One region of the Chengkuizengella sp. SCS-71B genome, then DNA from elsewhere that is predicted to be linked to it. Evidence: riboswitches for the same ligand, from Rfam matches in the RefSeq annotation. Region 1 holds a riboswitch; each other region holds the start of a gene.
The links. A riboswitch is a leader RNA that binds a small molecule or an ion and turns the genes downstream of it on or off. The one in region 1 is predicted to bind thiamine pyrophosphate.

Region 2: another riboswitch for thiamine pyrophosphate. It lies ahead of tenI (thiazole tautomerase TenI); the one in region 1 lies ahead of thiC (phosphomethylpyrimidine synthase ThiC).
Region 3: another riboswitch for thiamine pyrophosphate. It lies ahead of tenA (thiaminase II); the one in region 1 lies ahead of thiC (phosphomethylpyrimidine synthase ThiC).

The regions. Positions count from the first base shown of each region.
Region 1 is NZ_JAZHSH010000001.1:1,156,869-1,167,804, reverse strand. Features, by position in the region: gene VQL36_RS05880 (TIGR04053 family radical SAM/SPASM domain-containing protein) at 1-281, opposite strand, end outside; gene VQL36_RS05875 (2-iminoacetate synthase ThiH) at 317-1,153, opposite strand; gene VQL36_RS05870 (guanylate kinase) at 1,302-1,889, opposite strand; gene VQL36_RS05865 (M42 family metallopeptidase) at 2,080-3,147, opposite strand; gene VQL36_RS05860 (DUF92 domain-containing protein) at 3,221-4,024, opposite strand; gene VQL36_RS05855 (spore coat protein) at 4,193-4,753, opposite strand; gene VQL36_RS05850 (MFS transporter) at 4,883-6,091, shown strand; gene VQL36_RS05845 (hypothetical protein) at 6,108-6,305, opposite strand; gene VQL36_RS05840 (RDD family protein) at 6,558-6,953, shown strand; gene thiC (phosphomethylpyrimidine synthase ThiC) at 7,048-8,817, opposite strand; TPP riboswitch at 9,117-9,228, opposite strand; gene VQL36_RS05830 (vanadium-dependent haloperoxidase) at 9,422-10,291, shown strand; gene VQL36_RS05825 (type II secretion system F family protein) at 10,348-10,936, opposite strand, start outside.
Region 2 is NZ_JAZHSH010000001.1:313,719-324,654, forward strand. Features, by position in the region: gene VQL36_RS01520 (hypothetical protein) at 342-1,145, shown strand; gene VQL36_RS01525 (hypothetical protein) at 1,213-1,488, shown strand; gene VQL36_RS01530 (hypothetical protein) at 1,597-1,734, opposite strand; gene VQL36_RS01535 (ATP-binding protein) at 1,940-3,388, shown strand; TPP riboswitch at 3,441-3,543, shown strand; gene tenI (thiazole tautomerase TenI) at 3,599-4,201, shown strand; gene thiO (glycine oxidase ThiO) at 4,222-5,340, shown strand; gene thiS (sulfur carrier protein ThiS) at 5,394-5,597, shown strand; gene VQL36_RS01555 (thiazole synthase) at 5,599-6,366, shown strand; gene VQL36_RS01560 (thiazole biosynthesis adenylyltransferase ThiF) at 6,363-7,382, shown strand; gene thiD (bifunctional hydroxymethylpyrimidine kinase/phosphomethylpyrimidine kinase) at 7,775-8,590, shown strand; gene thiE (thiamine phosphate synthase) at 8,583-9,263, shown strand; gene VQL36_RS01575 (YveK family protein) at 9,401-10,150, shown strand; gene VQL36_RS01580 (CpsD/CapB family tyrosine-protein kinase) at 10,140-10,832, shown strand.
Region 3 is NZ_JAZHSH010000001.1:3,687,678-3,698,613, forward strand. Features, by position in the region: gene VQL36_RS18095 (energy-coupling factor transporter transmembrane component T) at 1-511, opposite strand, end outside; gene VQL36_RS18100 (ABC transporter ATP-binding protein) at 526-1,992, opposite strand; gene VQL36_RS18105 (ECF transporter S component) at 2,007-2,591, opposite strand; gene tenA (thiaminase II) at 2,655-3,344, opposite strand; TPP riboswitch at 3,512-3,616, opposite strand; gene VQL36_RS18115 (ABC transporter substrate-binding protein) at 3,938-5,647, opposite strand; gene VQL36_RS18120 (sensor histidine kinase) at 5,710-7,476, opposite strand; gene VQL36_RS18125 (response regulator transcription factor) at 7,512-9,086, opposite strand; gene VQL36_RS18130 (hypothetical protein) at 9,601-9,792, opposite strand; gene VQL36_RS18135 (hypothetical protein) at 10,058-10,936, opposite strand, start outside.

The sequences.
Region 1 (10,936 bases):
GCACTAGGTGTCATTGATACTCTTACACCTTTTTGAATAGCATATTCTGCTATGTCATATACATCATCTCTTTCTAGTGGATCTCCTCCTGTAAAAACTAATAAAGGATTGTCCATATCGTAAATTTGATCGATTAATTTTTTCCCTTCCTCTAGTGAAAGCTCTCTAGGATCTCTTTTATATTGTGCTTCTGCACGACAATGCAAACATTTTAATCCACAAGCTCTTGTTAGTTCCCAAATAACAATAAACGGATTTTTATGATAATCACGATTGATCATGTTATAAACCTCCTTATAGTTCGTGTTCAGAAACCTTATACAGGCTGATATCCTTTTTGTTTTATTATAGTTACAATTTCATCCACACTACGTACATCAGAGATATCAAACTGATGGTTTGCTGTATACTTCTGATTTTGACTTGTATATCCGCCTACTGCAGTGCAAGAGGCAGCTGACATGTTGGTAACACCATATGATAATAACTCATCTCTTAAAGTTGGACTTTCTCTTGTAGATAAATTCATATTACATTCAGGCAAAAATAAACGCATAGCTAACATCATTTGAATTAGATGTCGATCCGTTACATCGACCACAGGTTTAAAATCACCTAAATGAGGTTTAATTCTAGGAAAAAATAACCCAATCTGTGTGGTATAATATTTTTCTTGCAAGTATTTTACATGCATCGCTAAATAACAGGCTTCTTTTCTCCAATCTGCTAATCCTAACAAAACACCCATATTCACTTTTGCCATACCAGCTTTACATGCTCTTTCAGGAGTATTGATTCTATATTGATAATTTCTTTTAGGACCTCTAACATGAACTTTTTTATACATTTCTTCATCATACACTTCTTGATATACCGTAACTCCATCTACTCCACCTGCAACTAAGTCCTTGTATTCAGTAGTATCCATAGGTTGAATTATTTTTTTATTAAAATGTTGAAAAGTGTTCTCATGTGCTTTTTGTGCCATGATATCTAAATAAGGTACAGCAGCTGGAGACAATAAAACTAAAAAATCAAATTCATTAAGCTTGTTCTTTTGTAAAACCTTTTTTATCTCCTCTGATGTTACGGTTGGAAAAATATCTTCAATTGATATATTTTTTAATTTCTTAAAAGTTTCATAAAAACTCATAAAACAACTCCTCATCATGATCATACAAAACAATATTTAAACTAGTATAATAAATATTACTTTAATAAAGAGAGGTTGTGCTATGATGTTTGTCACACATTAAAAACTCGCCACTAAATAAATGGCGAGTAATAGTATTTTTATTTAATTAGTCTTTTTCTTCTAACTGACGATCCATATACCCTTCTAATACTTCAGTTACTGCAAAAACAGTATGGGCTAAATCCGTATTTTCAAATGCATGTTTACATTCATCTTTATATGACATATCTTCATTGTAATGTTTAAAGTGGAAATCTATAATTTCTTGACTTACACCTAAAGCTTTTTGGCGTTCAATAATTACATCGCGATCTACATATATAAAGATTCTGCTTACCTTTTCACCAAATAGCTTTTTTAAAGTTCTAGCGCCATCTGAATTTAATATAAGATAAATAAAATCATTATTTTTAAACTCTTGTTCAATATCAAACCCTTTGATACCATAAAAATTTCCATCAATTTCAGTAACTTCTACAAATTCTTTATTATTTATACCATCTTCAAATTGTTTGCGTGAAATAAAATGATAATCCTGACCATCTACTTCGCTTGGACGTTTTGCTCTTGAAGTATAAGAGATTACTTTTTTAATCCCTAATGTCGTACCAACCATATCTGCCACTGTTTTTCTTCCTGATCCATCTGGGCCTGTAAAAACAAAAATCATTTCCTTTTCTTTTAATTGATACATTAAATCCCTCCTTTTAATATAAAACCAAGAAAACTGAGGTAATTAAACAAACACTCACCGCTAGTTAATTGAACTAACTTTAGCAGGCTTATCTGAGATAAGAAAATTCATGATATTTCATTAATTTGAATTGTTGATGTGAAAGAAAGCAATGTTTGATATGAATTACAATTTTGAATCCATCCTTATTCTATTTAATGATTTCTTCATAAGTTGACTGATCTGTTGTTTTCACTAACTTTATTAACAACTCCTTGGCTGCTTCGTAATCATCCACATGTAAGATGGAAGACGAAGTATGAATATACCTAGAACAAACACCAATGACTGCGGATGGAACCCCAATCCCATTCAAATGCACATTACCTGCGTCTGTACCTCCAGCAGATATAAAATACTGGTATGGAATATCATTAGACTCTGCAGTATCTAGTATAAATTCCTTTAATCCTTGATGTGTTACCATTGATCTATCTAAAATACGAAGCAAAGTACCTTTACCAAGTTGACCAAACTCACTTTTATCACCAGTAGTATCATTTGCTGGACTTGCATCCAAAGCGTAGAAAATATCAGGTTTCACCAAATTAGATGCTGTCACTGCACCTCTTAATCCCACTTCTTCTTGTACTGTGGCACCTGTAAATAAAATATTTGGAAGTTGTTCGTTATGTACTTCTTTAAGTAATTCAATTGCTAAACCAACACCATAACGATTATCCCAAGCTTTAGCTAAGATCTTTTTAGGATTGGATAGTACAGTAAGAGGACAAATCGGAACAACTTGCAGTCCAGGATGAATGCCCATGTTTTCAGCATCTTGTCGATCATCTGCCCCTACATCTATAAACATTTGATTTATATCTGCTGGTTTTGTACGTTGTGTTTCATTTAACAAATGTGGTGGTGTGGAACCAATTACTCCTATCACAGGACCATTTTGTGTTATGATTTGTACTCGTTGAGCTAATAGTACTTGACTCCACCAACCCCCTAGAGGTTGAAATCGAATCATACCGTTATCCGTTATTTTTGTAACCATAAAACCAACTTCATCTAAATGACCAGCAACCATTACTCTTGGACCATTTTCATTTCCTCGAACGACACCAAAAATACTACCCAATCGATCTTGAATGATCTCATTTGTATATTTTTCTAACTCTGATCTAACATAAGCTCTAATATCCTTTTCAAAACCAGGCGCAGCTGGCATTTCTGTTAATGTTTTAAATAGTTCTAATGTTTCCGCATTCATTTCTATCACTTCCATATATTTATATTCTTAGTTTACCAAAATTTTGTACAAATGAAAATAAAACTTTCAAAGATTACATCCATAAAGTTCCTATTAATATCGCAATCATTCCACCAACGATAGAACTAATCATATTCACTCTATCATTATTCATCCATCTCCACCCTCGTTTCATACGAGCAGGGTGTAAACAATGTTTAGAACTCTCAACTTCTTTTCCACAATGCTCACAATCGTACATGACTTGCCATTTTGCTCCAATAAACGAATCTGTTAACGCCCCTATAAAGCCACTGACTATACCTATAATTAAATAAAAAAACAACATTCCCAAATCATTTTCTTTAGACAAGAGCCAGGCGGTAATTCCGATAAACCCTCCCCCAAGTATACTTGATATTAAACCTAAACTTGATACGCCGCCTGAAGAACCAGGAGTTACAGTTTTAAAAGTGACAATAGAACGAGGTGGTTTTTTACTTAAGCTACCGATTTCAGTCGCCCAAGTATCCGCATTTACAGTTGCCAATATACCAATAAAACCCCACCAAATCATAGGTTGCTGCCAAACATAAAAAGCCACGGCTAATAATAGTGCTATTCCACCATTCGCCCACACTTGGCCTGCATCTCTATTTCCTGTTTTTTCATAACTATGTTCTATCATTTTTTTTCTGTTCTGTTTCCATTTTGTAAGAAGAGAGGAAGAAATAAAAAAGGCAATTAGTGTACCATACCAAGCTAAACTAACTAAGGCATACATTAAAGTACCTATACAAATAGCCATTAGAGAACCTGATAAAGACAATGATTTTTTCCAAAACGCTAATCCTGCAATCATGAAACTCCCTAAAAAACCTATGATCCACTCTGTCATGAATGATACAGTTCTCCTTACCTACTCCATATTTAATAAATGTAAATGATAATTAGATGAATAGGGTATAAATCATATTATACACAATATTGACCAGTGGAAGAAGGTATGATTATGTAAGGAGTTAGGCACTTTCAATTTACTCGAGAAAATGCCCTTTATTCATTTTTATTGATAAATGTTTTGTTGTACAGGCTTGTAGCTATGAAGATAAGTTTTAGCGGTATGATCTTCCATTGTAGGAACTTGATAGTACCCCTGTTGATTCATAAATAAAAACACTTCATAAGCTTGATTAGCACAGTTTACTGCGCCATGAATCAACATTTCCCTTACATTAGGATCAGCACATTCAAGAGAAGCTGCAATATGATTTTTTGCAGAACCTTTGTGGAGGCATAACATCCCTGCAATAATTTGTTGGTCATTAAGTTGTCCTTGTGTCTGTGGCACATGAGATTGAGGCTGATGTAAGCCATATCGAACTTGCTGAGGTTGGATGTTAGGTTGTGAATAAGGTTGCATTGATCTGTTTGCTGCATTATAGTCATGTGTATACGCAACTAATTGATCATAACCTTCAACCGCTGTCTGGATATGATTGTGAATCATTTGGCGTAGGTTATGATCTTGGCATTGACTCGCATAAAGAGAAAAATGATTAATCATATTAATACTTCCATTTAATATTTCATGAACTTCCATCGTTTCATGAGCACCGAAAGGCATATTTATCATCTCCCTTAAATTGTGTGTGTAAAGGTGATACAAATTTAATGTAACCATATTGAAAACAAGTATACATAATATAAGTCAATCCTAATTTAACATTTTTCATTTTGAAAGAAGGAAACTATTTTGCCTCGTTGGAAAACTAATCTTATTGTGTTGTGGTTTGGTCAATTTATGGCAACATCAGGAATGAGTATGATCATACCGTTTTTACCTTTATATATACAGGAATTAGGAATATCTGATCCAAATGAGATCGCCATCTGGACAAGCATTATTTTTGCAGGAAATTTTTTAACTTCATTTTTATTTCAGCCTTTGTGGGGGAAATTAGGAGATCGATACGGTAGAAAAATCATGATCCTCCGATCAGGTTTTGGAATGTCTATTGTAGTTACATTAATGGGATTTGCGACAAATACTTGGCAATTATTATTTTTACGATTATTAAATGGAACCATCTCAGGTTATATACCAGCCTCCACTTCTTTAGTATCCACAAATACACCTCGTGAACATATTGGTTTTGCAATGGGGATGATGCAATCAGGTGCTGTAGCTGGTACAATTCTTGGACCTTTTATTGGTGGATTATTAGCAAATTTCGTGCCCTTTCAAACTATATTTTTTATAACAGGGGGGTTACTGTGCATTGCTTCTTTGTTAGCTCTCTTTTTAGTTAAGGAAAAATTTGATAAGAAAAAAGCTGCTAATAAAACAAACATTTCTGTATTACAGGGTTTTAAAGACTTAAGGAAAGTGCCGCAAATCCCTGCTTTATTTTCAGTCACTTTTATCATCCAATTTTCATTACTAAGTGTAATGCCCTTGATGGCTATATTTGTGCAAGGGATGCATGGGAACTCTGAGTGGTTAGCATTTTACGTAGGATTGGTTAGTTCCATAACAGGATTTTCAAATATGATAGCATCTCCTATATTAGGAAGACTAAGTGATCGTATTGGCTCAGAAAAGATTCTATTCATTGCCCTTTTGGGTGCCGCGTTGACTTCATTCCCACAAGCATTTGTTAACAACGTTTGGCAGCTTCTCGTACTGAGATTTTTTATGGGGATATTTATAGGTGGCTTGCTTCCATCAGTAAACTCCTTGCTTAGAAAGTTTATACCTGAAGGGATGGAAAGTCGTGCCTATGGATTTAATACAAGTGCGCTGGCTTTAGGTAATATGTTGGGGCCAATTACTGGAGGATTTATTGCTGGTTTCATCACCATACCGGGATTATTCATCATGTCAAGTGTGTTATTGAGTTTAAATATGATATGGGTGAGAAAAACATTAATCGCACCTAAAAGTAAAAACAGCTGTGAATAAAAAACACCTATGAGTTTTAACGAACTAAAAACTCACAGGTGTTTTTTTTGAAATATTTCTCTTGTATTTTGACATATTCATCGTCGTGATTCGTAATTTCCCCACCGTAATCCACAGTGACACCATATTGTCTAACTATGACTCTTAGTCTGTTTTCAATAGCATAATCAAAGTCATTTTCTTTGGATAATACTTGCTCTTCTTTTAGAATCATCTCAATCCTCCTAACTTTTATTATTTTTTATGACTCCCTTTTTTCATTCTATATAGTAAACCATCCTTCTTTAAAAATCTAATGCCATTATGATATGATAATTTTCTCTATCCAAGATGAGTTGAAGATCGATGACAATATTGGTATTGTAAGGCTTTGCAAATGAATTATCATTGGACTTGCATTATTGGATTTTTATATAATATTCTATATGAGATCATTTTTTATTTTGAATAATGGGAGGGGATAGTTATGGTAGAACAACCAGCTGGCTTTTGGATTCGATTTGCAGCAAATATTCTAGATTCGATATTTATAGCAATCTTTTTCACATTCATTTTCGGGTATGTCATTGGAATTGGAGATCTCAGTCAAATTCTTGATTTTTTATATTTGATTATTGTACCTGTTGTTTGGTATGGATATACTATAGGAAAAAGAATATGTGGCATTAGAATTGTAAAAATGAATGGTGAAAATGTTGGAATAGGCACAATGTTACTTCGTCATTTAGTTGGAGGCATAGTTTACGCTATTACTTTCGGAATTGCAATTATTGTAAGCATTATCATGGTTGTTGTGAGAGAAGATAAACGTTCGGTACATGATTTCATTGCAGGAACTTACGTTACTTATAATGAACCATAAGAAAATGAATTTAGTTATTCAAAAAATCAAAAAAATTGCCCCTAAAAAAACCTGATGGAAATCCATCAGGTTCATTTTTTGCTCAGAGACTCTATTAACTATATATTTTTTTACCTTTATCAGAAAATTCCTGTGCTTTTTCCTTTAATCCTTCTGTAATTGCCTTTTCATCCGTTAGTCCTTTTTCCTTGGCATATTCACGAATATCCTGAGTAATTCTCATACTGCAAAACTTCGGACCACACATTGAGCAGAAATGAGCTGTTTTTGCTCCTTCTGCTGGAAGTGTTTCATCGTGAAATGAAAGAGCTCTTTCTGGATCAAGAGAAAGATTAAATTGATCACGCCAACGGAATTCAAAGCGGGCTTTTGACAATGCATCATCTCGAATTTGTGCACCGGGATGCCCTTTTGCAAGATCTGCAGCGTGAGCCGCAATTTTATACGTAATTACTCCTTCACGAACATCATCTTTATTCGGTAAACCTAAATGCTCTTTTGGTGTAACATAACACAACATAGCCGTACCATACCACCCTATCATGGCTGCTCCAATCGCTGAAGTAATATGATCGTATCCAGGCGCTATATCCGTTGTTAATGGACCCAAAGTATAAAATGGTGCTTCATGACATATATCAAGCTGTTTATCCATATTTTCCTTTATTTTATGCATCGGCACGTGACCAGGTCCTTCAATCATAACCTGAACGTCATGTTTCCATGCTATTTTAGTTAGTTCACCTAATGTTTCCAGCTCTGCAAACTGAGCTTCATCATTAGCGTCTGCGATGGAACCTGGTCTCAAACCATCTCCTAATGAAATTGAAATATCATAAGTTCTAAGAATTTCACAAATTTCTTCAAAATGAGTGTATAGAAAACTTTCTTCATGATGAGCTAAACACCATGCAGCCATAATAGAACCGCCACGAGATACGATACCTGTTACTCTGTTAGCGGTCATAGGTACATATCTTAATAATACGCCCGCATGTATCGTGAAATAGTCAACACCTTGTTCCGCCTGCTCAATTAAGGTATCTCTATATACTTCCCATGTTAAGTCTTGAGCTTCGCCGTTTACTTTTTCCAATGCTTGATAAATTGGGACTGTACCAATTGGAACAGGAGAATTACGAATAATCCATTCACGTGTTGTATGTATGTCTTTTCCTGTAGATAAATCCATGATATTATCTGCACCCCAGCGAGTTGCCCAAGTCATTTTTTCTACTTCTTCTTCAATAGATGAAGTGACAGCTGAGTTTCCGATATTTGCATTAATTTTCACATGAAAATTACGTCCAATAATCATGGGTTCACTTTCAGGATGATTAATATTTGAAGGAATAATTGCCCTACCGTTTGCCACTTCGTCACGGACAAATTCAGGAGAAACATTTTCACGGATCGCAATAAACTCCATTTCTGGTGTAATCAGCCCTTTTTTAGCATAATGCATTTGAGTAACATTTTTACCTGTTTTTGCTCGTAGTGGTTTACGTTTCAACCCAGGAAATACATCCACGTTTTTAACGGATTCTTCATTTAGATAACCATTGTCTTCAGGTTTTATATTTCTCCCTTCGTACTCCTCTACATCATTTCTTTCTTTAATCCAATTCCCTCTAAGTGATGGCAGACCTTTTCGAATATCCGTTTCATAAGCTGAATCGGTATAAGGTCCACTAGTATCATAAACTCTCACTGGTTCATTTACTTCTTCACCATAATCTGATGTAGTTGAACTCAATGCAATTTCTCGCATCGGCACTTTAATATCCTCTCTAGATCCAGTAACATATACTTTTTTGCTCCCTGGAAACGAGGAGACAGAAATTTGATTCGTTTGATTTGACATAAGAAACCTCCTAATAGAAATGTATAAAAACATGAAAAAATTGCTTTATGCATGGGGGCAGAAGGTGATCAATTCTATTTGTTGAATTTGTGAAATAGATTTTTAGAAATTTCGCCATAAGTAGGTTCTGTCATTTTGGAAAAGCAGTGGAAATAAAAGATATCGTGGAATCATTCTTTTGTGGTCATTAAGAAAAGTTGAACGTACATTTTCTTGAGTATACAATTTTGCATGATTTTATTCTTTGTTATCCAATAAAAAAATAACTACTTAAGGAAATAAGCAGTCATGAATGGAACATTCAAGAATAGACATCTTTCCTACGCTGGCATTACCCAGATCAGGTTCAACAGTCGACAGCAGAACAGCCATCCTCTCAGCCTGGTCTTCCAAGCTCCCTGCATTTATTAACTTAATATAAATTTACCATGAACTGATTCACTTTACAATAAGTTTCCAATATTCCTTTCATTAGAGATATTAGGTATAAATCTAGTTTTATATTAAAAATGGGTGTTTGTTATAAAAAAACAGACGTTTTCATCATTTCGAATCCCATATTACAAGAATAAAATATTACATCATATAAGAAAGGAGTAAAAACATGAGTAAATGTTGTAAAAACTTTGATCCCAACTATTTATTGTGGAATGAAGTTCCATATGCAGGTGAAGATAGTCCACCTACAAATCCTGAAGACCCTCTATCTGGTTCATGGCCTATGTATTATTACAGACGATGCGGGCAGAAATTTCAGATTAAACAAACTGGAGAACATGTCTATTTCACGATCAAACATCCTAATTTTATAGATTGGGGTGGAGCGCAATTAGATGCTGTATATGAAGCTGCTAACAACTTAGATGAATTCAAAAAACAAGTAGCAACTTACTGGGGAACAGGTGTAGCTACGAAACAATGGCTGCCTGTATTGGATATATTAGTAGATACGTATGGAGTAACCGCTCCTCATGCCGCACGAATAGAAGCTGCAGTATTAGCAGCTGCTAACGATGCATTTGTGATCAGTTGGTATTACAAATTTTTGTGGTTAGTGGCCAGACCTGATCAGTATGATCAAACTTTTGCTACTCTATTATGCACCCCTCGTCATCCAACCTATCCGTCTGGACATGCAGCTGTGGCAGGTTCTGTTACTACTATGCTTAAATACTTTTTCCCAGGGGAAGCTGCTAGGTTAGATGAATTAGGTGAAGAATGTGCTTTATCTCGTTTGTATGCACTTGTCCATTTCCCAGTCGATAATGATGAAGGTTTAAAATTAGGTAGACAAGTTGCAGAACATATCACTTCAATTTTATTTAGTGAAACGGATTCATCAGGGAAACCAGTTGATATTCCTTATACAGGAAATAAACATGCAGATTTGCCTCCACCACCTTATGAACAAGTTATACCGTTTGACTTTCCAGATAACTGCACTTCGCTCACTCTTCCACCAGATGACTGTTAAAAAATATAAAGATCATGGACACCCATCCATGATCTCTTTAATATAGAATTATTTTTCTAGCCACCAAAAGTCTCAAAGAAACCTATAAGAACAGGTCCCAATATGACGATAAATAAACATGGGAATATAAAAAACACAAGAGGGAACAACATTTTAATCGGAGCTTTCATTGCCTGCTCCTCAGCACGTTGTTTTCTTTGTTGACGAACTTCCTCGGATAAAACTCTCATTACCTTTACCATACCAACCCCTAATTTCTCAGCTTGTAAAATGTTACTTACAAATGTTTTTACTTCTTTTACTGATAATCTTTCTTTAATGCCTAACATAGCTTCACGCCTTGTTTTACCTAAACGTATTTCCTCTAAACAATGTTCTAATTCACTTGACAAAACGCCTTTCTTTTTAGAAACTAATTTGCTCAGTGCTGCATCAAACCCTAATCCAGCTTCCAAACTTACCGTTAATAAATCTAATACATCTGGGAGTTCACGCAGAGCCTTCTTGTTACGTTTATTTATTTTACTTTTTAAAAATAAATGAGGAATGATTAGGCTACTCACAAAAGAAAAAAATATTGAAACTATCATTATAGGAGTAGGAAAATCCAATAAAGTTAAATATATACCTGAAATAGTTGGAAAC
Region 2 (10,936 bases), 840 kb from region 1:
GGTTTGTAGTCTACATCCTTAATTAACATACCTACGTCTGCATAGTTTCAGATTTGTTGATAAGTGAAATTTTCATGAGTCCTATGAATCCAGCGCAGTCTGTAACCAATACTTGCTTTTGTTTGGTCAATGGAATGAAAAAAATAGAACATATATTTGTTGTTAACAGTTTGTGGATAAATTGTGGATAAGTTTGTAGTTTTCCACAGGTTCAGCTTACCACCTTTTGTTTTTATTAAAAGAAACTAAAAAAACATCATAAATCTCTTTCTGTGTTCATATAGTTAACTAATCAAATTGAAATAGTACAAGCTTATTGAAATTATTAGGAGGGTTTTATTATGGAAATGGAATTAATGGTTCTCTTTTTTACTATAGTAGGGGTGTTTATTATTTATTCTCTAAATCATTTAAAGACTTTGGATGAGAACGATGGAAGTTACACCGTTAATGAATTCTATAAACCCTTTGATATACAAAAGGAATACGAACGAGTGAAAAATGAACAAGCTCCGATTACAGCACCAGTGGTTCGCATTAAACCTGCTTTGAGTTCAACTGCACCAAGACAGGAATGGACAAAAAAAGAATTCATCACACCTCACAAGGAAAAAGCAGCTATTAACTTCAAAAATCATAAGACTCAAATACCAGAGAAATTATCGCAGGAAGCTGCCGTTTTAGAACATTTAAATTCCTTATCGAATGAGGATTTTCAAGAAGTGATCCTTGCTTTATGTGAAAAGGTTTTAAATATAAAAAGTTCCTTTAAAGAATGCATGTCACCTCTAAAAACATCCTTCTTATTTTCTGGTGTTATGAATATCAATGGTTTAATCCCATTGCAAATGGACTATATTGCAGAGGTTAGAAAATCAGAAGCATCAACACCTGTTGAAATGAAACACATTAATCGAATTTTAACCAAATTAAATAGAGGTCAAATGGGTCTATATATTACTACATCTTATTTTACAGTTTCTGCACAAAAAGAAATAAAAAACAGTTGCTCCTCTTTAAAGCTTATATCTGGTTTAGATCTAGTAAAATGTTTAAAGGAGCATCAATTGATTGAAGGAAACAAAATAAAATCCTCATGGCTAGATGAAATTTGCAATAAGAATAATGAAAAGTTGAGCGCATGAATAAAAAAACCTTTAACTCCTCACTATAAGGAGTGAAAGTACTAAAAAAAGTATTGGAGGTTTTTCCATGCCAAGTGAAAACACGAGTAAACAAAGGCAAAATCCAATCTCCCAAGCCCAAAACTCAGCGCAAAGAGCAGAAAATGCTGTTGAACAAGCACAGACACATCCTAACCAAACTACATTCCAACAAGCGGAGCATGCCATCAACAGAGCAGAACATGCACTCGATCAAGCTAAAGGTAGTGAAAATCAAGAGCCAGCAGATAGAATAGAGGAACGATTAAATCAACAAATTAAAAACCTGAAAGAAGTTGAAAATCAAACTCATTATGGAAGGTAATTTTTAAAAAAATTATTTAAAGCTGGATAGAATGAAGACGAGACTAATGAGAACAGCATCTATCTCATTAGTCTTTATTTTTATCAGAAAAGAACATAACTTGTCATATTATGAAGTATTAGTTACGGTTTTTCTCTCAGCAGGTTCACCATTTGTTGAATTTCTATGCTTTGACTTTGCTGTATCGTCATCTTGGTCATTGCCTTGTTGTTTTTGTTTGGCTCTATTGTTTGTATTTCTAGACAAATGAACTCACTTCCCTTATTAAAATTATACTACATGTGTATCTTTTGATATTTGTTAAAATGTTATGCATACATGCTTATCTCTTAGTAACAAAAACAATAATTTTGTCGATTGGTGTTTCAAATTAAATAAATTCAAGCTATAATTATAAATATTGGTTATTTCTTCCTTGATTTATGAAACGTGAAAGGAGGGGTGATGATATTTGCAGCTGAAAACAAAACTATCCATTATTTTTTCTACAACTGTTATTTTGATTCTGTTGTTAAATAATACGTTTAATTATTTCTCTACTCGAGAGATTTTACGTGAAGAAAAAGAGCATGAGATGGTATTGTTGGCTAATCGGTTAGCTACTTTTCTTGAATTTTCAGAAAACGCTTTCTATATTAATGTACCGGATTATTTGCTAAAGATGAATTATGCAAACAATAAAAGTATATTAGAAATTTCTGGATTTGCTCCGAATACAAATAAAGAAGTGCCTGTATTCGCTCAAAACAATCAATCTCAATCCATTAATGATTTTATACAATTAGAAAAGTATGATTATCATGCAGATACAGATGTGGATTTCATTACACAAGCACTAGATACAGGTCTAACTATGAGTTATATTTCAACTTTACAAGAGCAAAAAGTAATGAAAATATTCACCCCAATAGAGATGGATAAACCGTATGTTATTGGCATTGTATTTGATTATAGTGATATACAGAAAGTTTTAAATAACCAATTGTGTTTTACCCTCTTGATTTTAATGTCAGCCATTGGAATTATTATCTTCGTTAGTTATATTTTAGCTGGATTTATCGTAGACCCCCTGCAGAAAATTCTACTAAATTTAAATGACATTAATAACGGGAAGTATGGAGTTCAAGTAGAAGTAAATCGAAAAGATGAACTTGGTTTATTGAGTGAAAGAGTGAATCTATTATCTTTGAATTTAAAAAAGTTTCAGCAATCGGAAGAAATGTTAGTTAAATCGGAAAAGTTATCTGTTGTAGGTCAGTTAGCTGCTGGAGTGGCTCATGAAATTCGAAATCCTCTTACTTCCTTAATTGGATTTTTAAACTTAATTAAACATGGTAAGGAAATGAACAAGGAAGTTTTAGAGGTTATGACTTCAGAACTTCACAGGATCGAATTGATTTTAAGTGAGTTGTTAGTACTGGCTAAACCGCAAGAGATAACATATAAACATAAAAACATACATAACATATTTAAGGATGTACTGACGTTAATTGAAATACAAGCCACACAAAATAATGTGAAACTGCAATTGGACATAGAAGAAAAAGTTCCATTTATTGATTGTGATGAAAACCAATTGAAACAAGTGTTCATTAATTTATTAAAAAATGCGATTGAAGCCATGCCATCTGGAGGAAATATCATTATTGTAGTTAACATGAACGAAGATAACAAAGTATTGATTAGCATTCAGGATGATGGGTGTGGGATGAATGAGGAAGAAGTGTGTAAGTTAGGCGAACCTTTCTTTACTAATAAGGAAGAAGGAACAGGTTTAGGGTTTATGTTAAGTGAAAAGATGATACATAACCATAAAGGAACTATTCATATTCATAGTATTAAAAATGTAGGTACTAGTGTGGATATAATTTTACCTTTAACACAAGATTCGAATACATAATCGTCAAGAATCGTTCATTGCTTCGTTGTAAGCATTCATGTTAAGATATTGAAAGATACACTAGGGGAGCCGATCGGCTGAGATAGAATAATTATTCTGGACCCTTTGTACCTGATCTGGGTTATTCCAGCGTAGGGAAGTGAAGATGAGATGTCATATTTTAAACTAAAACATCAATCCACTCTTTACGTACGAAGGAGTGGTTTTTTTATGTCTCAACGTGAACTGCATGTGATTTCGAATGGGAAAGCTTCATTACAACGTTTTGCTGATATTGCGGGGCAGATACATCCCTATGTAACAGCTTTCCATATTCGAGAAAAGCAAAAAAGCGCAAAAGAGCTTATGTTAGGTATATCATTTTTAAAAGACAAAGGTGTCCCGCTTTCAAAAATCGTGATTAATGACCGAGTGGATGTAGCCGTAATAAGTCGTGTATCAGGGGTTCACCTAGCTTGTCATAGCCTGGATGCTGAATTAGTAAAACAAACCTTTCCGAATCTTAGAGTAGGATGTTCTGTACATTCTTTAGAAGAGGCATTGTCTATAGAGGAAAAATATGTGGATTATGTCTTTTACGGTCATGTATATGAGACTGCTTCAAAACCAGGATTGCCCGGAAGAGGTTTGAATGAACTAGATACCCTTATACAAAAGCTAGAAATTCCTGTTATAGCAATAGGCGGAATAAAACCTTCTAACATTCAAGAGGTTATGACTACAGGGGCTTCAGGTATTGCAGTCATGTCAGGGTTGTTGGAAGCGGAAGATCCTCTTAAGGAAGCAATAACATATCGACAACTACTAAAGTGATTCGAATGGAGAGGAAAAACATGGTGAATCATTACGATGCAATTGTGGTAGGGGGAGGAGTCATTGGGAGCTCTGTTGCCTACAGCTTAGCAAAACGAGGTTTGAATGTCATCATTTTAGAAAAAGAAAGACTAGCGTCACAAGCATCACAAGCCGCAGCAGGTATGTTAGCTGCACAAGCTGAAATGACAGAAGCAGGACCTTTATTTGAACTCTCTAGAAAAAGCAGAAATATGTTCCCAAGTTTAGCTGATGAGCTCAAGGAGCAGAGTGGAATTGATATAATATTAACAAATAAAGGCATGTTTAAGATCGCAGTAACAGAGCAGCAAGTGAACGAGTACAAGCAAATGATTTCTTTTCAACGAGAAGCTGGGGAACAGGTAGAATGGTACACTGGAGATGAATTGCGTGATAAGGAGCCAGCTTTATCTAAATTAGTGTTAGGTGGTTTATATCTTCCAAACGATGGTCATGTGTCAGCACCAGAGTTATCTCTTGCATTTGCAAAATCAGCTGCAAAGCTTGGAGTAACGATACAAGAATATACCGAAGTATTTTCCTTTATATTAGAAAATGGTAGAGTCAAAGGTGTGAAAACAGAACAAGGAGAACTACAGAGTGAAAATGTGATTGTAACTACTGGAGCATGGAGCCGGCGATTGTTGCGAGAAACTGGAATTGAATCTTCTGATTATCCAGTAAAAGGGGAATGTTTTTCTGTCATATTTCAAAAACCTATACTTGAATCGACAATCTTTTCACATGGTTGTTACCTTGTCCCCAAAGAAGGTGGCAGACTCATTGTTGGTGCGACCATGAAGGAAAATACATTTGATCGAAAGGTTACGGTTGATGGCATTGCTAGTTTATTAGATAAAGCAAAAAGATTATTGCCAAACATCGTACACGCGGAATGGGAGAAAACATGGGCAGGGATTCGACCTCAAACAGCAGATAGTATACCTTACTTAGGTGAACACCCAGAATGGCAAGGACTATTTATAGCGACAGGTCATTATCGTAATGGTATTCTCCTTAGTCCTATCACTGGAGAAATTATCGCGGACCTAGTCGAAAAGAAACCATACAATGATGTGGATTTAACTCCGTTTTGTGTTCATCGTCCTTTATTATAATTAGACTACAGAGGTTAGCTTCATTTTTTGGGTAAATTAAAGAGGTGATATATTTGAAACTTCATATTAATGGAGAAAATGTTGAAGTGCCAGGCTCAATTCATTCCGTTACCGAGTTGTTAGCATATTTTCAACTGCAAGATAAAGTTGTGATTGTAGAATTAAATCAAGATATTTTGGAAAAAGAAAACCATGCACAAACTAATATTTCAAATGGTGATCGTATTGAAATTGTACATTTTGTAGGAGGCGGTTAATTTGTTAAACATAGGACCTTATTCATTCCATTCTAGACTAATGTTAGGAACAGGGAAATATCCTGATTTTGATATTCAAAAACAAGCGGTAGACGTATCTGAAACTGAAATTTTAACGTTTTCTGTAAGAAGAATGAACATCTTTGAACCAAGTCAGCCCAATTTTTTAGAGAGAATTGAAGTAGAGAAATTCAAGCTTCTACCGAACACAGCAGGTGCATCCACTGCGGAAGAGGCTGTACGTATTGCAAAACTTGCTAAAGCGTCTGGTTTATGTGACATGATTAAAGTAGAAGTGATTGGTGATCCTAAAACATTATTACCTGATCCAGTGGAAACGCTAAAAGCAACAGAAGAGTTATTAGCTGAAGGTTTTATTGTTTTACCTTATACATCTGATGATGTGTTACTTGCAAAAAGATTACAAGACTTGGGAGTACATGCCATAATGCCAGGTGCATCACCGATTGGTTCAGGTCAAGGGATCATTAACCCATTGAATTTAAGTTTCATTATTGAGCAAGCAACAGTTCCAGTTATTGTAGATGCAGGGATTGGGACACCATCGGATGCAGCGATTGCGATGGAAATGGGAGCAGATGGGGTTCTATTAAACACAGCAGTATCTGGGTCAAAAGATCCAGTGAAGATGGCACAGGCAATGAAGTTAGGCATTGAAGCAGGCCGTTTAGGGTTCGAAGCGGGACGTATCCCGAAAAAACGATATGCAACAGCCAGTAGTCCAACGGAAGGGTTGAGTACCGTTTGAGTGATCGATATTCAAGACAAACCTTATTTACTCCCATTGGAGAAAAGGGACAGGAACTGATATCTCAAAAACATGTGTTGTTAATCGGAGCGGGTGCTTTAGGTACAGGTAATGCCGAAGCTTTAGTGAGAGCAGGTATTGGTAAACTTACCATTGTTGACCGTGATTACGTGGAGTGGAGCAACTTACAAAGACAGCAGTTATACCGCGAAGCGGATGCAACAAACCGAATGCCAAAAGCTATCGCTGCGGAAAAACGACTGAAAGAAATAAACTCCGAGGTGAACATCGTTGCTCATGTAATGGATGTGACAACAGAGGAAATCGAACAACTTGTAGAAGGTGTTGACCTCATCTTAGATGCTACAGATAATTTTGATACCCGTTTATTAGTGAACGATATTTCTCAAAAACACCAAATTCCTTGGATTTATGGAGCTTGTGTAGGCAGTTATGGCTTGTCCTATACAATATTTCCCGGGAAAACGCCTTGTCTGAATTGTTTGTTAGAGACAGTGCCCCTTGGTGGAGCAACCTGTGATACGGTAGGGGTCATTAGTCCTGCGGTTCAAATGGTAGTGGCTTATCAGGTGACAGAAGCGTTAAAAGTTTTAGTTGAGGATGAGGAAGCTTTAAGGAACAAACTTGTATCGTTTGATCTTTGGAAAAACCAGCATACAGCGATTAATGTAAACAAAGCGAAAAAGGACTCTTGTAAATCGTGTGGATCAGATCCGACTTATCCATACTTGTCTGCTGGAAGTCATACAAAAACAGCTGTTTTATGTGGTAGAAATACCGTGCAAATTCGTCCTCCAGAACCGAAAAAACTCAATTTAGATCAGTTAGCCGAAACGTTGAAAAAGCAAGGTGGGGAGATAGATTTAAATCCTTTTCTTTTAAACTTTAAGATAGGTGAACATCGAATGGTGATATTCCAGGATGGGCGTGTGCTTGTGCATGGGACGAAGGATATTACTGAGGCTAAGAATTTGTATCATCGGTATTTGGGATAATAATGGAAAAAAATTTAGAGGGCTCCTGCTTTGGAGTCTTTTTTCTGAATAAACCCAAGAAGATAAGAAAATTTAGACTGCTAAACCAATGTAAAATACTCTCATTCCTTCCACTTGCAAAGTTCGCAAAAGTCAGTCATAAGAGTATTTTACATTTCAAGCTAAGAAGTATATTATTGTTATTTCTTTGAAGTTATGAATCGATTGATAGATAACCAACTAGCACATATTTTGAATTAAATTGACAAACTTCGTTAGTCACAAGGAAGTGGCTAAGATTTATCGAGATACATTAATATGAAGTGGAAGGAATAAGAGCAAATCACTTTACATGAATATGCTGCACATTTTAATTGTTTTACATTTTTTAAAGTTTGAGAGGAGAACAAACAATGAAACCAATCAAAGTTTTAACCATAGCAGGTTCAGACAGTGGTGGTGGAGCAGGCATCCAAGCCGATTTAAAAACTTTTCAAGAGCTTGAGGTATTTGGCATGTCAGCCATTACTGCGATTACTGCTCAAAATACATTAGGAGTACAAGGTGTGTATCCTTCTTCACTTGAAGCGATAGCTAATCAAATTGATTCTATTGGAACGGACATGGGAGCCGATGCGATAAAAACAGGGATGTTGTTCAATAGTGAGGTGATTGAGCTTGTTTGCGAGAAAATCAAACAATATGAATGGGATAATGTTGTTGTTGACCCAGTGATGATTGCTAAAGGTGGAGCATCTCTTTTACAAGAAGAAGCAGTAAAAACAATGAGGGAGAAATTAATACCTTTAAGTAAAGTTATTACTCCTAATATGCCAGAAGCGGAAGCATTAACAGGAAAAAAGATTCATTCCTTAGAAGATCGAAAAGAAGTTGCAAAAATGCTGCATGATTTAGGTGCTGTGAATGTTGTGATTAAAGGTGGACATGATACAAATTCAGATGAAGTGATAGATCTTTTATTTGACGGAACAGAGTTTACAACTTATCAAAGTAAAAGGATTAATACAAATAATACACATGGAACAGGATGCACATTCGCTGCGGCAGTCGCTAGTGAATTAGCAAAAGGAAGTTCAATAAAAGAAGCTGTAGGAAACGCTAAGAAATTTGTAAATGTATCTATAGAAAATGCTATGCAAATTGGAAGTGGTCATGGGCCGTTAAACCATGCTGCGCATCGCACTGTAGGTGAATTGAGTAATGGCTAGTAGCTTTCAAAATATTTCACCAGAATCAATGAAATCACATTTAAAACTATATTTTGTTATGGGTAGTGTGAATTGCTTAAAACATCCTGTAGAAGTTTTGTCCGAAGCCATAAAAGGTGGCATTACAATGTTTCAGTATCGTGAAAAAGGAAACGGTGCCTTACAGGGAGAGGAAAAGCTTCAATTAGGAAAAAAACTGCAATCTTTATGTAAACAAAATGATATTCCTTTTATCGTAAATGATGATATAAATCTTGCACTAGAATTAGATGCGGATGGGATACATATCGGTCAAGAGGATGGCGATATATCGAAGACTAGAAAATTAATAGGGACGAAAATATTAGGGGTTTCAACCCATGATTTATTTGAAGCAACAGAAGCAGTGGGTCTAGGCGCAAATTATATAGGGGTTGGTCCAATGTATGAAACAACAACAAAATTGGATACAAATGAAGTCGCAGGTCCGGACATGATTCGACAACTAAGACAAAACAATATAGAGATCCCCATTGTTGGCATAGGGGGAATCAATCAAAATAATATAAAATCCGTCATAAAAGCAGGGGCGGACGGAGTTGCTTTAATCTCTGCTATTAGCTCTTTAAACCACCCTAGAGAAGCATCGAGCAAATTAATCGAGACGATCAATGATTCTTACACTAATGAATGATACCCGTATATTCTAGCTATTTTTACAATATTCACCATGTTATCTCGTGAGTGAATATTTATTAAAATTTTGACGAATTATGCTATAATACATTTATTCAAACCGCTGTAGGGTTATTATCAGGAGGAAAGTAAGTAATGGAAGAATCGATTAGCTTAAAGGAAATATATGAGATTGTTAAAAAAAAATTGTGGTTGATTTTAGCGATTACTGTGATAGCAATACTTATCAGTGCAGTAGTTAGTTTATTTATATTAACACCGATCTATCAGTCATCTACCCAGATTTTGGTGAACAATGCGAAGTCAGATAATAATGCAATTGATATTAACGATATTCGTACAAATACAGAATTAATTAATACATATAGTGTTATTATAAAAAGTCCAGCAATTTTAGATATTGTAATAGAAGAACTTGAATTAGAGCGATCGTCTGCGGCTTTAAAGAAACAAATTAATGTTAAACCTGAGAATAACTCACAAGTCGTCTCCATCGTAGTTGAAGATGAAGATCCAGTATTAGCAGTTAATATAGCAAATACGATTTCCAACGTATTTAAAACAAGAATTATAGAATTAATGAATAACAACGTAGACAATGTAAGTATATTAGCAGAAGCTAAAGTTTCTGAAAATCCATCACCGATAAAACCAAATCCAACTTTAAACTTAGCAATTGCGATTATCATTGGATTAATGACAGGTGTTGGGTTGGCATTTTTATTAGAGTATTTAGACAATACTGTGAAAACAGAACAGGATATCGAGAAGTTACTGGAGCTACCTGTATTAGGTTCTATTAGTCAAATTAGTGAACACGAAGAAAAAACATCTGCTTTTAGTCAGAAAAATCGACCAGTTGGGGGTGTCACGATTGAGTCGTAAAAAGCAAAAACAAACCAATCAACGTAGCTTAGTAACATTAACAAATCCTAAATCACCTATCTCAGAACAATATCGTACGATTCGCACAAATATTCAATTTGCTGCTGTAGATCAAAACATCAAATCGATAGTGGTGACTTCTTCAACTCCAGCAGAAGGAAAATCTACAACAACAGCCAATTTAGCGATTGTATTTGCTCAGCAAGGCAAACGTGTATTGTTAGTCGATGCAGATCTTCGTAAACCTACGATGCATTACACCTTTCAATTATTTAATACCTTTGGTTTGACTAATGTTTTAGCAAGCCAAGCTGCTATAAATGGGGTGATGAGTGAAACAGAAATTGAACATCTGTCTGTTATTACAAGCGGACCCATCCCTCCTAACCCTGCCGAAATGTTAGGGTCTAATGCAATGAGACAATTTGTAGAAGAAGCCAAAAAAAAATTTGACATTGTCCTGTTTGACAGTCCTCCTGTTTTAGCTGTCACAGACGCACAAATATTAGGTGATTTATGTGATGGTGTCATATTAGTTGTAGAAAGTGGAGGAACAGAAGTCGAGGCTGCATTGAAATCAAAAGAGCGATTATTACAAGCGAACACGAAAATATTAGGTACGGTATTAAACCAGAAGAAAACATCGAAAAAACAAGATTATTACTCATATTATGGAAGTTAATATAATACAATTTATTAGTTTTAATTAATAGGTGTTTAATTTACTTTTGAGCACCTATTAATTTTTTTTTACTTGATTTCACAGAGACTTCACAAAAGAAATCT
Region 3 (10,936 bases), 2.5 Mb from region 1:
TGGCATAACGAATGGTTTGAAATTCCTCAAACATAATAGGAATAAGGCGTAAACCTGCCATAAAGCTGTATGCATATTTGGGTGGAAGTTTCATTTGCTGCATTAAAGAATAAAATAGATATACTGGACGAGTAGTTAAAGCAAAAGTAATACCCAGACTAGCAAATGTTAAAGCTCGGAGTCCAAGGTGAATACCTCTAAAAAAACTCTCTTCAGTAATATGAACGAGTCCCCATTTAAACCATGTTGTATCTCCCTTACCAAAAAAAACCATAGATGTAGCAGTAGAGATAAATATGAATAGGAAGGGAAGTAATATCAGCAATAATCGTTTAAAGGGATGACCAGAAAAGAATAAAAACAACAACAACGTCACAATCGTATAGTTCAACATGAAATTAATATTGTGAATAAACAACACAGATAGAAATAGCACAACCATGGTCATGAGTTTAAAGCTAGGATTTATTTTATGAAGCCAAGTTTCATTATACTTAAAATCAAGCTGCATTTTCTCCCCCCTTACTAATTAAGTGATAACTCTTTAATTTCTTCCTGAAAAAATACTTCTGGAGTGCCGTCATACACAAGTTTGCCCTCTTCAATCTTCCATACCCTCGTTGAAAAATACTGTACAACTTCCATACTATGTGTGACCATCAATACCGTTGTTCCCTGCTGACGCCAATGTTCAATTAACTCTAAAATAGTAAACGTGTTTTTTGCATCTTGACCAAATGTCGGTTCATCCAACAATACAATCTTTTGCTCTTTCACAATAGCTGCTGCTACACTTAACCTACGTTTTTGGCCCATGGATAATTGATAAGGGTGTTGATTTCTCTGTTCATGTAAGCGGAACTCATCTAATAAATCCGTTACTTTTTCCTCTATTATTTTTTCATCCAACTTATCTAAATGAAGAGAGTATGCGATTTCCTCGTGTACTGAGTTTGTTACAAATTGAAATTCTGGGTTTTGAAAAACGAACGTCATATGATCCGTTAATTTCTTTATGTTTTCAATTGATTGCCCTTCTATCATATATTTCCCTGTTGTTTTAATAAGTTGCATAAATGAATGGAGTAAAGTACTTTTCCCTGCCCCATTCTCTCCCACGATAGTAATCCATTCTCCTGGGAAAACATCCACATTCTCAATCTTTAATTTTACTGATTTTCCCCGAAGACCTTTAAATTGTGATACAGATATTAATTCATGGTCTTGATCAGGGACATCTGGTTTTTGTTTTTTCTCTCTTTTTATATAATCCTCCCAAACTCCTGGATACCAAATACCTTGGTCAATTAACTGCTGTTTATACGTATAAATAATGTCGTCTTTCAATCCATCAGCAATGATTTCACCTTGCTCATTAAATAAAATAATTCGTTCAATAAAATCTAATACATGATCAATTTTATGCTCTACTATAAATACAGTTTTATGACTAGCAACACTTTTAATGGTATCCCAGATTTGCTCCGTACCTTCAGGATCAAGCATTGCTGTTGGTTCATCTAGAAATAAAACTTCAGGTTGCAGTGCCATGACTGAAGCGATTGCTAACCGTTGTTTCATCCCTCCAGATAACGTTTGTACCGGAGTATGGAGATTGTCCAAATTAAGTCCTACCATGTCCACATATTTCCGTATTTCTTCAGGCATTTCATTTCGAGACACTTGTAAATTTTCTAATACAAAAGCAATTTCTTCATCCACATAGGGCATACAAAATTGAGTATCTGGATCTTGAAACACATATCCCCATGAATCAGGTATAGTAATATGATCTGCTTTTATCGGTACTTCAATAGAATTTGGAATGAGACCAGATAATACTTGTAAAAGTGTCGATTTTCCACACCCAGAAGGACCTAATATTAAGACTTTTTCACCTTCAAAAAAAGAAGAGGAGACATCTTTAAACAATAAAGATGAACTCCCTGCAAATTTTAATCGTAAGTTTTTAACACTAGCTATTTGTGACATTTAAGACACCTCTATTATTTATCTAGTGCATCATAATCTTCTTTTGATGCCGGACGGACTAAGTTTGTAACACCCGTTGCTTCCAAAGCTTTTACAAGATAATAGGCAAACACCCCAGCAATAGCAATGGATCCAATAACTCTTGCCACAATATATAATACTAAATTCCAAGCTACCAAATCATCAAGATACCCTTTATAATAATCAAATAATAAAGATGCAAATGCTGATCCAATTGCAGCAAGTGAAACAATTAAGATATCATAGCGTTTATAACGAACTGCTGCAAATACTAATTCCGCAAACAAACCTTGCAGTATACCATAAATTAATACTTCTAATCCCCATTCTGAACCTACAATAAATTCACCAGATGCAGCAGCAATTTCTGCAATTAAAGCTACCCCAGGTTTACGGATAATTAAAAATGCAACCGTTGCAGCTATAAACCACATTCCATAGATTAATTGATCAAAATGCAAACCGAACGGCTTTACCGCATAATAAACGGGTGTCCATAGTTTATAAACAATCCCAAATACGATAGCAATAACAATCGTAACCAATATATCTGTTAATTTTAATCCTTTATTATTCATTTCATGAACCTCCTATTTCTGTTATTCTACCCTAAAAATAACCATCATATTTTATTTTCAAAGTTAATACTTTGACGGTAAAGTTAATAAGTCTACTGGCCATGTTTCTTTTTGATATGCCATTTCCCAAAACATCAGCTCATATTGACTGCTTAATATAAAATGATCTTTCATTCGTTCACGATCTGACTCTGTCACTTTTTCAGCGATATTATCCACTAATTGAATGACTTCTTCAACTAACTCACGAAACCAGTCTCCACCATAGGTTGCAATCCATTCCTGATAAATCGGCTCTTTAGGTGCTGAACCTTTAAGCTTCTCACCAATTTCATAATACAACCAATAACATGGCAGCAAAGCAGCTATCGTATCTCCTATACGACCAGTATGAGCTGCACGGTACATATGTGATATATATGCATAAGCTGTTGGTGCTGGTTTGAAATTTTCTTTTTCTTGTTCAGTTATGCCTAACTGAACATAAAACGCTTTATGAAGTGATAACTCCGCTTCATTCGTTCCAATTGCATGGGATGCCATACGACTAACAGTATGTAAGTCATCGGCTTGTGCAGCAGCTATGGATTGAACTCTAGCAAAATGACTTAAATAATATGAGTCTTGTAAGACATAATAACGAAAACGATCCAATGATAATGTTCCGTCAGCAATCCCTTTAACAAATGGATGATCAAAACTCGCCTGCCAAATGGCATCTGCTTCTTTTCTTATCTGTTCAGTAAATTTCATCTCTTTCTCCACCTTTCTATAAGATCCCAAAAAGTGAAAAAGTGCTTTTCAGCATAATTCGAATACTTCTCGGGCTACCGAATCCTTCATAATTTTTGTTGAAACAGGTATAAAAAAACCACTCTAACAGTAGAGTGGGATTAAGACAAATTTGCACCTAAGTATTGCAAATCATCCATCCACTTCCCTACGCTAGTATTAACTAGATCAGGTACAAGGGTTAGAGCTAATGCCCCTCTCAGCAAATATCATTTGCACCCCTAGTGGTTTCGGTTTTAAATTCAAATACAACATTACTATAGTTTTTTTATTTTAACAAGGAAAAAGATTTCCAGCTTATATAATTGTATTCAAAGAAATCTGTGGGAAAGTTCACTTATAAGTTTTACATTTTAAATCAATTCTCCATGTATAACTTCCTATATTCATTAATCCTATTCATCAATTCTTCATATACATGGTCGTCCATTTTTTTCAATTCCCATAAAGTCTTATAATAATCAGACGCTGAATTTAACACCCCTTTCAATAAGAGTTTTTTTGGTGCACATCCTTGATATAATATTTTAGTGGTAGGCTCTTCATAAACTTTATTACTTTCCATATGCACGATCAACCTTCTTTTTTATTTGTTCTGTCATAAATTTCTCATAACCTTTAACATCAAGCTTTCTAAATTCTGTTACATATTCATTCCAAACATGATCAAATTCACCTGGGTTAGAAAGCACAAGCTTAGGGAAATATTTCCTCTGAAGTTCATCCGATCTTGTATCAAAAATTTGCACTGGTGAACCTTGTTCCACCTGAACACTCCATGCTGGGAACCAAGGTCTCTCATCTGTTAGTGAGAACAACTCTGCAAAGGTTCTCACACCATATTGCTTGAGTAAATTTAAATCACCTTCTGTATATCCTAATTGCACGACTTCCGCCTGAGACCCAGGAGCAACCGAATTTCCATCTGCTAAAGAAGAACCTGTTCCGTAACGAGGCCAAAAGTATTCAAAATATTTAAGACCAAATGATTCCCTAAATTCTTCTGTTTCTTGATCGATTTGTTCCTTGGTTTTATAAAATCTTCCATTCTCATCGATTTCAAATGTTTCGCCTTCAATACCCCAGTTGGACAAAATTTGATTTTCATCTGTTAAAAGGTTATCGAAATACTGAATGATCTTAGCAGGGTCTTCCGCACTGACAGTAATGGCTATTCCACGATTATCTACGAAACCTGGAGAGTCACCGTATTGGTCTTTAATATCCTCGTCAAATACTATAGGCATAGGCATATAAAGGAGATCATCATTACCAAATTCCTCTAAAAGTTGAAGTGCTGGTCTTACCTGCCAACCATAATCAAAAAATCCTAATATTTTTCCAGATGATATTTTCGCTAGGTACTGATCATAGTTGTCAACGAATGAAGATTTATCATACAGCCCTTTGGCATTCATTTCATTTAATTTTTGAAGCCAACGCTTAGTAGAATCTTCCTTATCTGCATAAACTGTGGCTTCATACGTTTCCATGTCAACCATTACCCCACCATCATTTGGAAATCCAGCCAAATGATTTGCTGGGTTTATTAAAACAAAAAACCTCCAATCATGAGTTAAACTAATAAATCCCGTTACATCTTCATCTTTATGTTTCGCTACATATTCTTCAATTAATTGAAAATACTGATCTAATGTTTTAATTTTAGGATAGCCAAATTCCTTTAGAACACGACGTTGTATCCAGAACGCACTTTGATCAACATTAGGACTTGGAACACGCTCACCCACTATAGCATCAAAGGGTAAGAAATAAATATTTCCATCTTCCTGCTTCATTAGCTCGTAATAGGATCCATAAACTCTTTGTATGTTCGGTCCATGCTCATCTATTAAATCATTTAAAGGAATAAAGGTCCCTGCATCTAAAAATTTATCAATGGCACTATCTGGTATCACAACATCAGGAAATTCGTTAGCCGCAATCATTGTACCAACTTTTGTATTGATGTCTCCAACCAAAAATTCCATTTCAAAGTTAACACCAGTTTGATCCTCTAGTACTTTCCCTATCATCGTTTCATTGGTGTTCAAATCTCTAAATCCAGCCCCTGCATTAAATAATGTAAAAGTCACATTCTCTACTGAAGTTTCTTTACCATCTTGATTGTTTGATGTTGCTTTATTTACTTGTTCATTACTACTACTTTCTGAGCATGCAGCTACGAAAACCATAAACAACATCAGGATCAAAAACAAATAAGGCACTTTCACCTTCATAATACCTAGTCCCCTTTCGTTCATAATGTTTACAACCTCATTGTAAAAACATTAAAAAGTATATGTAGTAATTCAATAATGTTCATTTAAGTTTTCATTTCTTTTTCAATGGGCAATCGAATTTGAATTGTTGTTCCATTTCCTTCTTCACTATCAATGAGCATTTCAAATTGTTCTTCGTAATATAACTTTAGTCGATAGATCACATTCTGAATACCTACCCGATCCCCCATGTCCTTTTTGGAATGCATATATTGATTTAATTGAGAAAGCTTTTCTTCTTTCATACCCACCCCATTATCTTGTAAATAGTACACTAATACATTCTCTTCGATAGAGATTTTTAAATCGATCCTACCCCCATGTTTAAGCGGCTCTATTCCATGAATACTAGCATTTTCTATGAACGTTAGATAAGTCATTTTGGGAATTGTACAATCATAAGCGGCACTATCTATTTGAATATGATAATCTAGTTTTTGTTCGAATCTATATTTCTGTATTTCTAAAAAACAATAAATTAATTCTAATTCTTGTTTTACTGTCACCTTATCCATCTTCCACACTAACGATGTTCTTAACATCTTGGCCATGCTCTGAATAATATTGGCTGTTTCGTTCTCGCCTTTCATCAGACTTCGCATACGAATCGTTTCCAATGCATTAAATAAAAAGTGTGGATTAATTTGACTATGAAGCGCATTTAATTGCGCTTGTCTTTGCTGTAGTTCTAAATTTTTCTTTTGAATGTCAGCTTTATACACATCATCAATTAAACTTTTTATAGTTAATGTCATTCGGTTAAATTGAATTGAGAGTTGACCAATTTCATCACGTGCTTTAATATCAGGAATGATTTCAAAGTTCTGTGTTGTCACTTTATTGATATGTTTTAAAATTAACATGAGTCTAACCGTAAAAGATCTAGTAATCCATACAATAACTAGTGTTGGTAAAATAATAATCAAACAAGCTAATAAAATGACAAAATTAGAAGATTCTTTCACTTCCTGAAACACTTCTATATCTGGAATCTCTGCAATGACATTCCATTGTCCAAGAAGAATATCATCTGAAAAATCCTTTTCTATGACGATCGTTCCTTTAGGCAAATCAATTTGATCATATATAATTTCTGTATTTCGCCATTCCATATTTGAATTGGTTGTATATTCAACGCTCCTCTTACTCTTCTCTATTAAATACAAATCGCCATCTACATTTAAATTTGAGAATATTTGCTCAATAGCTTTTGGACGCAAATCAATTTTTAGTACTTTCTCAACATGATTTTGATCCCTATAATAATCCATTCTACGAACAATGCTGAAGATGTCTTTTTCTCCAAAGGATGATTCAGTTCGAATTAGAATCGGGGTAGAATAATTACTTTTCTTTATTCTTTTATACCACTCTGTTTTCTCCACTTCAGGAGAAATAAATTCCACACCTCCTGAATAAAGCAGTGTTGGATTGTCTACATAAATTGTAATTTCCTTCACTAATGTATAAATTGGGGTGTAACTGCTGTTTAATACTCTGCGTAAATAGGAATTATACGCTTCAACATATTCCGCTTCATTGTTCGTATAAGAATACGATAAAGTTTTATTAATCCAAAAATCCGTATAAAATAATGAAGATAGCGATATCGCATGTTCTACTTCTATCTGAAATTCACTTTTCATTTGTTCTATGTTTTTATTAATATCTTTCATTCTTAAATTCTCTACATGATTTGTTGTTACAATATAAAAAATGATATTAGTGAGTAAGATAGGGGTAAACACCGATACGAAAAAAATGATTAACATTTTATTTCTTAAACGAATATGATCTAAGCCTAGATTCATACTTGCGGTCCCCTCTTTATAAAAATAAATCGTTTTTACTTTATTAGATTACTTCGATATTCTGACGGTGTGATATGCTCAAGCTTTTCAAATTGAGTAACGAAATAATCAGGATTATTAAAACCGATTTTTTCAGCAATTTCATAGATTCTATAATCGGTTTGACGTAACAACTTTTTTGCTTCTCTAATTCTCAACTCTAATAAATACTCATTAAAATATATTCCATATGTTTTTTTGAAGAGTTGCCCAAGGTAGACTGGATTCATATAAAATCGTTCTGCAATCTTCTTTAATTTTAGATTCTCATGATAATTCTGCTCTACGTATTGTTTAACTTTTTCAATCTGTCCTCTTACATTCCCTCTTCTCAATTGATGAATTACAGCTCTACACTCCATAACAAAATCACTAAATAAACGATGAAGTTCATTTAATGTAAGAGGATTGTCATTCCAACTATTAATAGGTTCAATCGTTTGAATTTCCTTTGCATCTCCACTCATATTATGTATTATTTCTAACAAACCATGGACACACTGTTGTATAGACGCTTTCACTGCCTCCACTGCATAAAATTTCATACGAAAATCCTCAAAAATTTGATTTATAATGACTCTGAGATCAATTTCATGTTTCTCTTCAACCTTCATTAACAATGATTGATATAACGGTAGATCTAGCAAAGTATACTTTAATGAATGTTTTACATCGTTAAATGTGACGATTTGCGTTTCATCATTTAAATATTTATATTGCAAAACTTCTTTTGCACTCTGGTAAGATATGGATAATTCATATAGTAGGTTTGTAGGTTTACCAATGTATATATACACGTTGCTATTTTGTTCCTTCATCAAAACTTGTTTCAATTTATCTGTAAAAAGATTCACATCACCTTGATAATGACCTAGTTCATTATCGGTAATAATCATACCTAGTTTGCCATGATGTTCATACAAATAAATAGGATTAGAATGATTTGTTGTTGCTCTTGAGGAGGTAACAAAAACTTGAATATTTTCTTTCATCTGCTTAACTTGGGTTGTCACATCATCTTTGCAAAGATGGGTGTCGTTTAATTCAATGAAGGCATAATAATAAATTGTGGAGGGGGGTATCTGTAGTTTGTTGCACCAATGCAATAATTCATCTTCAGTAAATTCACGTCGAAACAAACCATTGATCATTTGATTATAAAGCAAATGATTATTTTTATTTAAATAAGTTATTCTTTGATTGATTTTATCCCCTAGTCTTAATAGTGCTCTAGTCATCTCTTCTTGATCAATCGGTTTTAAGATATAATCGTGTACGCCATAACGTACTGCTTGTTTGGCATAATCAAAATCATTATACCCACTAATGATGATAAAACTAGTTTCCATTTGCAGTTCCTTTACTTTATGTATCAACTGCAATCCGTCTATGACTGGCATTCGAATATCTGTAATCACTACATCTGGGTTAATTTCCTGAATTAACGAGAGTGCATCCTCACCATCCTCTGCCTCATCAATTACACTATACCCACAGCTATTCCAGTCGATTAAATTCCTCAATCCTTTACGCACATAAATCTCATCATCAACGATCATTACAGTATACATGAATGAAGTCCCCTTTCCGAGTGACCTTATCACAATAATGATAGAGTGAAAAGCAAGCCTATATCATTAGTGTATTCGTTTCTAGTAGAAAGTAAAGTATACTGAATATTTGTTTTAAATTATTTAAGTATATTGTTTAATTTTTTATGAATTTAATTAGAAATTATATCAATCAACAATACCATAACTCTTTTTCTTTTTATTTTATGTAAGTGTCAAAATACTAACATTATAAATAGATTGAAGCACAAGCAAATATAGTAAATCTGACATATTCTAATAGAAAGGGAGGTGAATTTTATGTTTTTTTCTGGCATTATAAGTGGATTTAGAAGCATATTTAGTAGAGATCCATTACCTTATAGAACAACGGAAGGCATAATAATAGTTACGCTATTCCTTCTGTTGGTTCTGGGACTGGGTGAAGTTTAAACTTTATTTAGTAGAGTAGTATATTTACATTCCACAAAATGGCATTTTTCTTTAAGAGAAGTGCCTTTCTTTATAATTTAGGCTAAAAATACCTATTAATTTGAAAATTACTATCAAAAGTAGATAAAATAAAATCTTTCGCATCTATTATTGTTAAATCAAGTTCATCACCTGTCGTTGTGCTTATAGTAACTATTTCACCTTTTAATTGATCTAATACACATTGCATTGGACATACACAACATTTACATATCGAATCATCCAAAAAGCTCATATTATCAACCATCCTTCATTAGTTTTTAATTTTTAAATATAATATGAGCTATAATAATCCTTTGATTGGACGTTTTGTAATGCCCTTCAAAAGTTCCGCTAATTCCTATAAAATTTTATTTTCAAACTAGTATTTATTTAGTAATGATACTTTCTTTCAAAAAAAAGTCTCAAAGAAGTTTTCAACTTCTTTTGAGACCATTTTAAATGTATTATATTAAACTTATTTAAACAACCTTTGAAAGTGAAATCTGGGTGAACAAGAACTACTTAACAGCATATACATTAACGGTAAATGAATTTCCACCTGTACTTGATGGGTCTGCTATATATAATGAATCATTCTTTACAACACCGGTGTAAGAACCATTTTTTAAAGAATTAAAAATAATAGGATCAGTCCATACTGGAACATCCTCTTTCACTCTAAAACTTATTGAATCTGCATTGGAGTTATTAACTATTTCCCAATATAACTTTTCAGTACCTGGAGGAATGTTTACTGTAGAAAAATTATTGCTTGAACGATGTTTCTGACCTGGCTGAGGTCCACCATTTGATGTAGTTGAAGCAATAAGGGTAAGTTCTTCTACAGCTTCTTCAGCATGGTATTCAAATATTGCAGAGACAGGTTGATGATCAGACAATTGTTTTCCAGCACTGTCTAGAAAATCATCATTTGGAACAGCATAATCTTTGACACTTAATTGTATAAAATCTCCACTGCGATATAAGATTTTATCAATTCGATCGCCGGACTCCCCTATCCCAGGAATAATTCCTCCATTCTCAATGTCTGCCCATGCATCGGAAAATCCAGCATCTACAAATTGCCTTACTTCCCCTTCATATTTATATTTACTATTAAAATCCCCCGCAACTATAATAGCATTCCCTGTTGACCATTCATTCAATTTGGATAACAATTGTTGAAAGTTTTTCTTTCTTACATCTTTATCATTTTGACTCCCACCTGCATCAGCATGAAGATTATAAATATCTACGAAAACACCATCGCTTACTTCATGACGAGCAAATGAAAAGCCTTTAGGGGTTAAGCAATCAGTTCCAGAATCAAAAACACCGTAACAATCATTCCATTCTTTACGAGTAAAATGAGTAAAAGGAAACATTGAAACCCGACT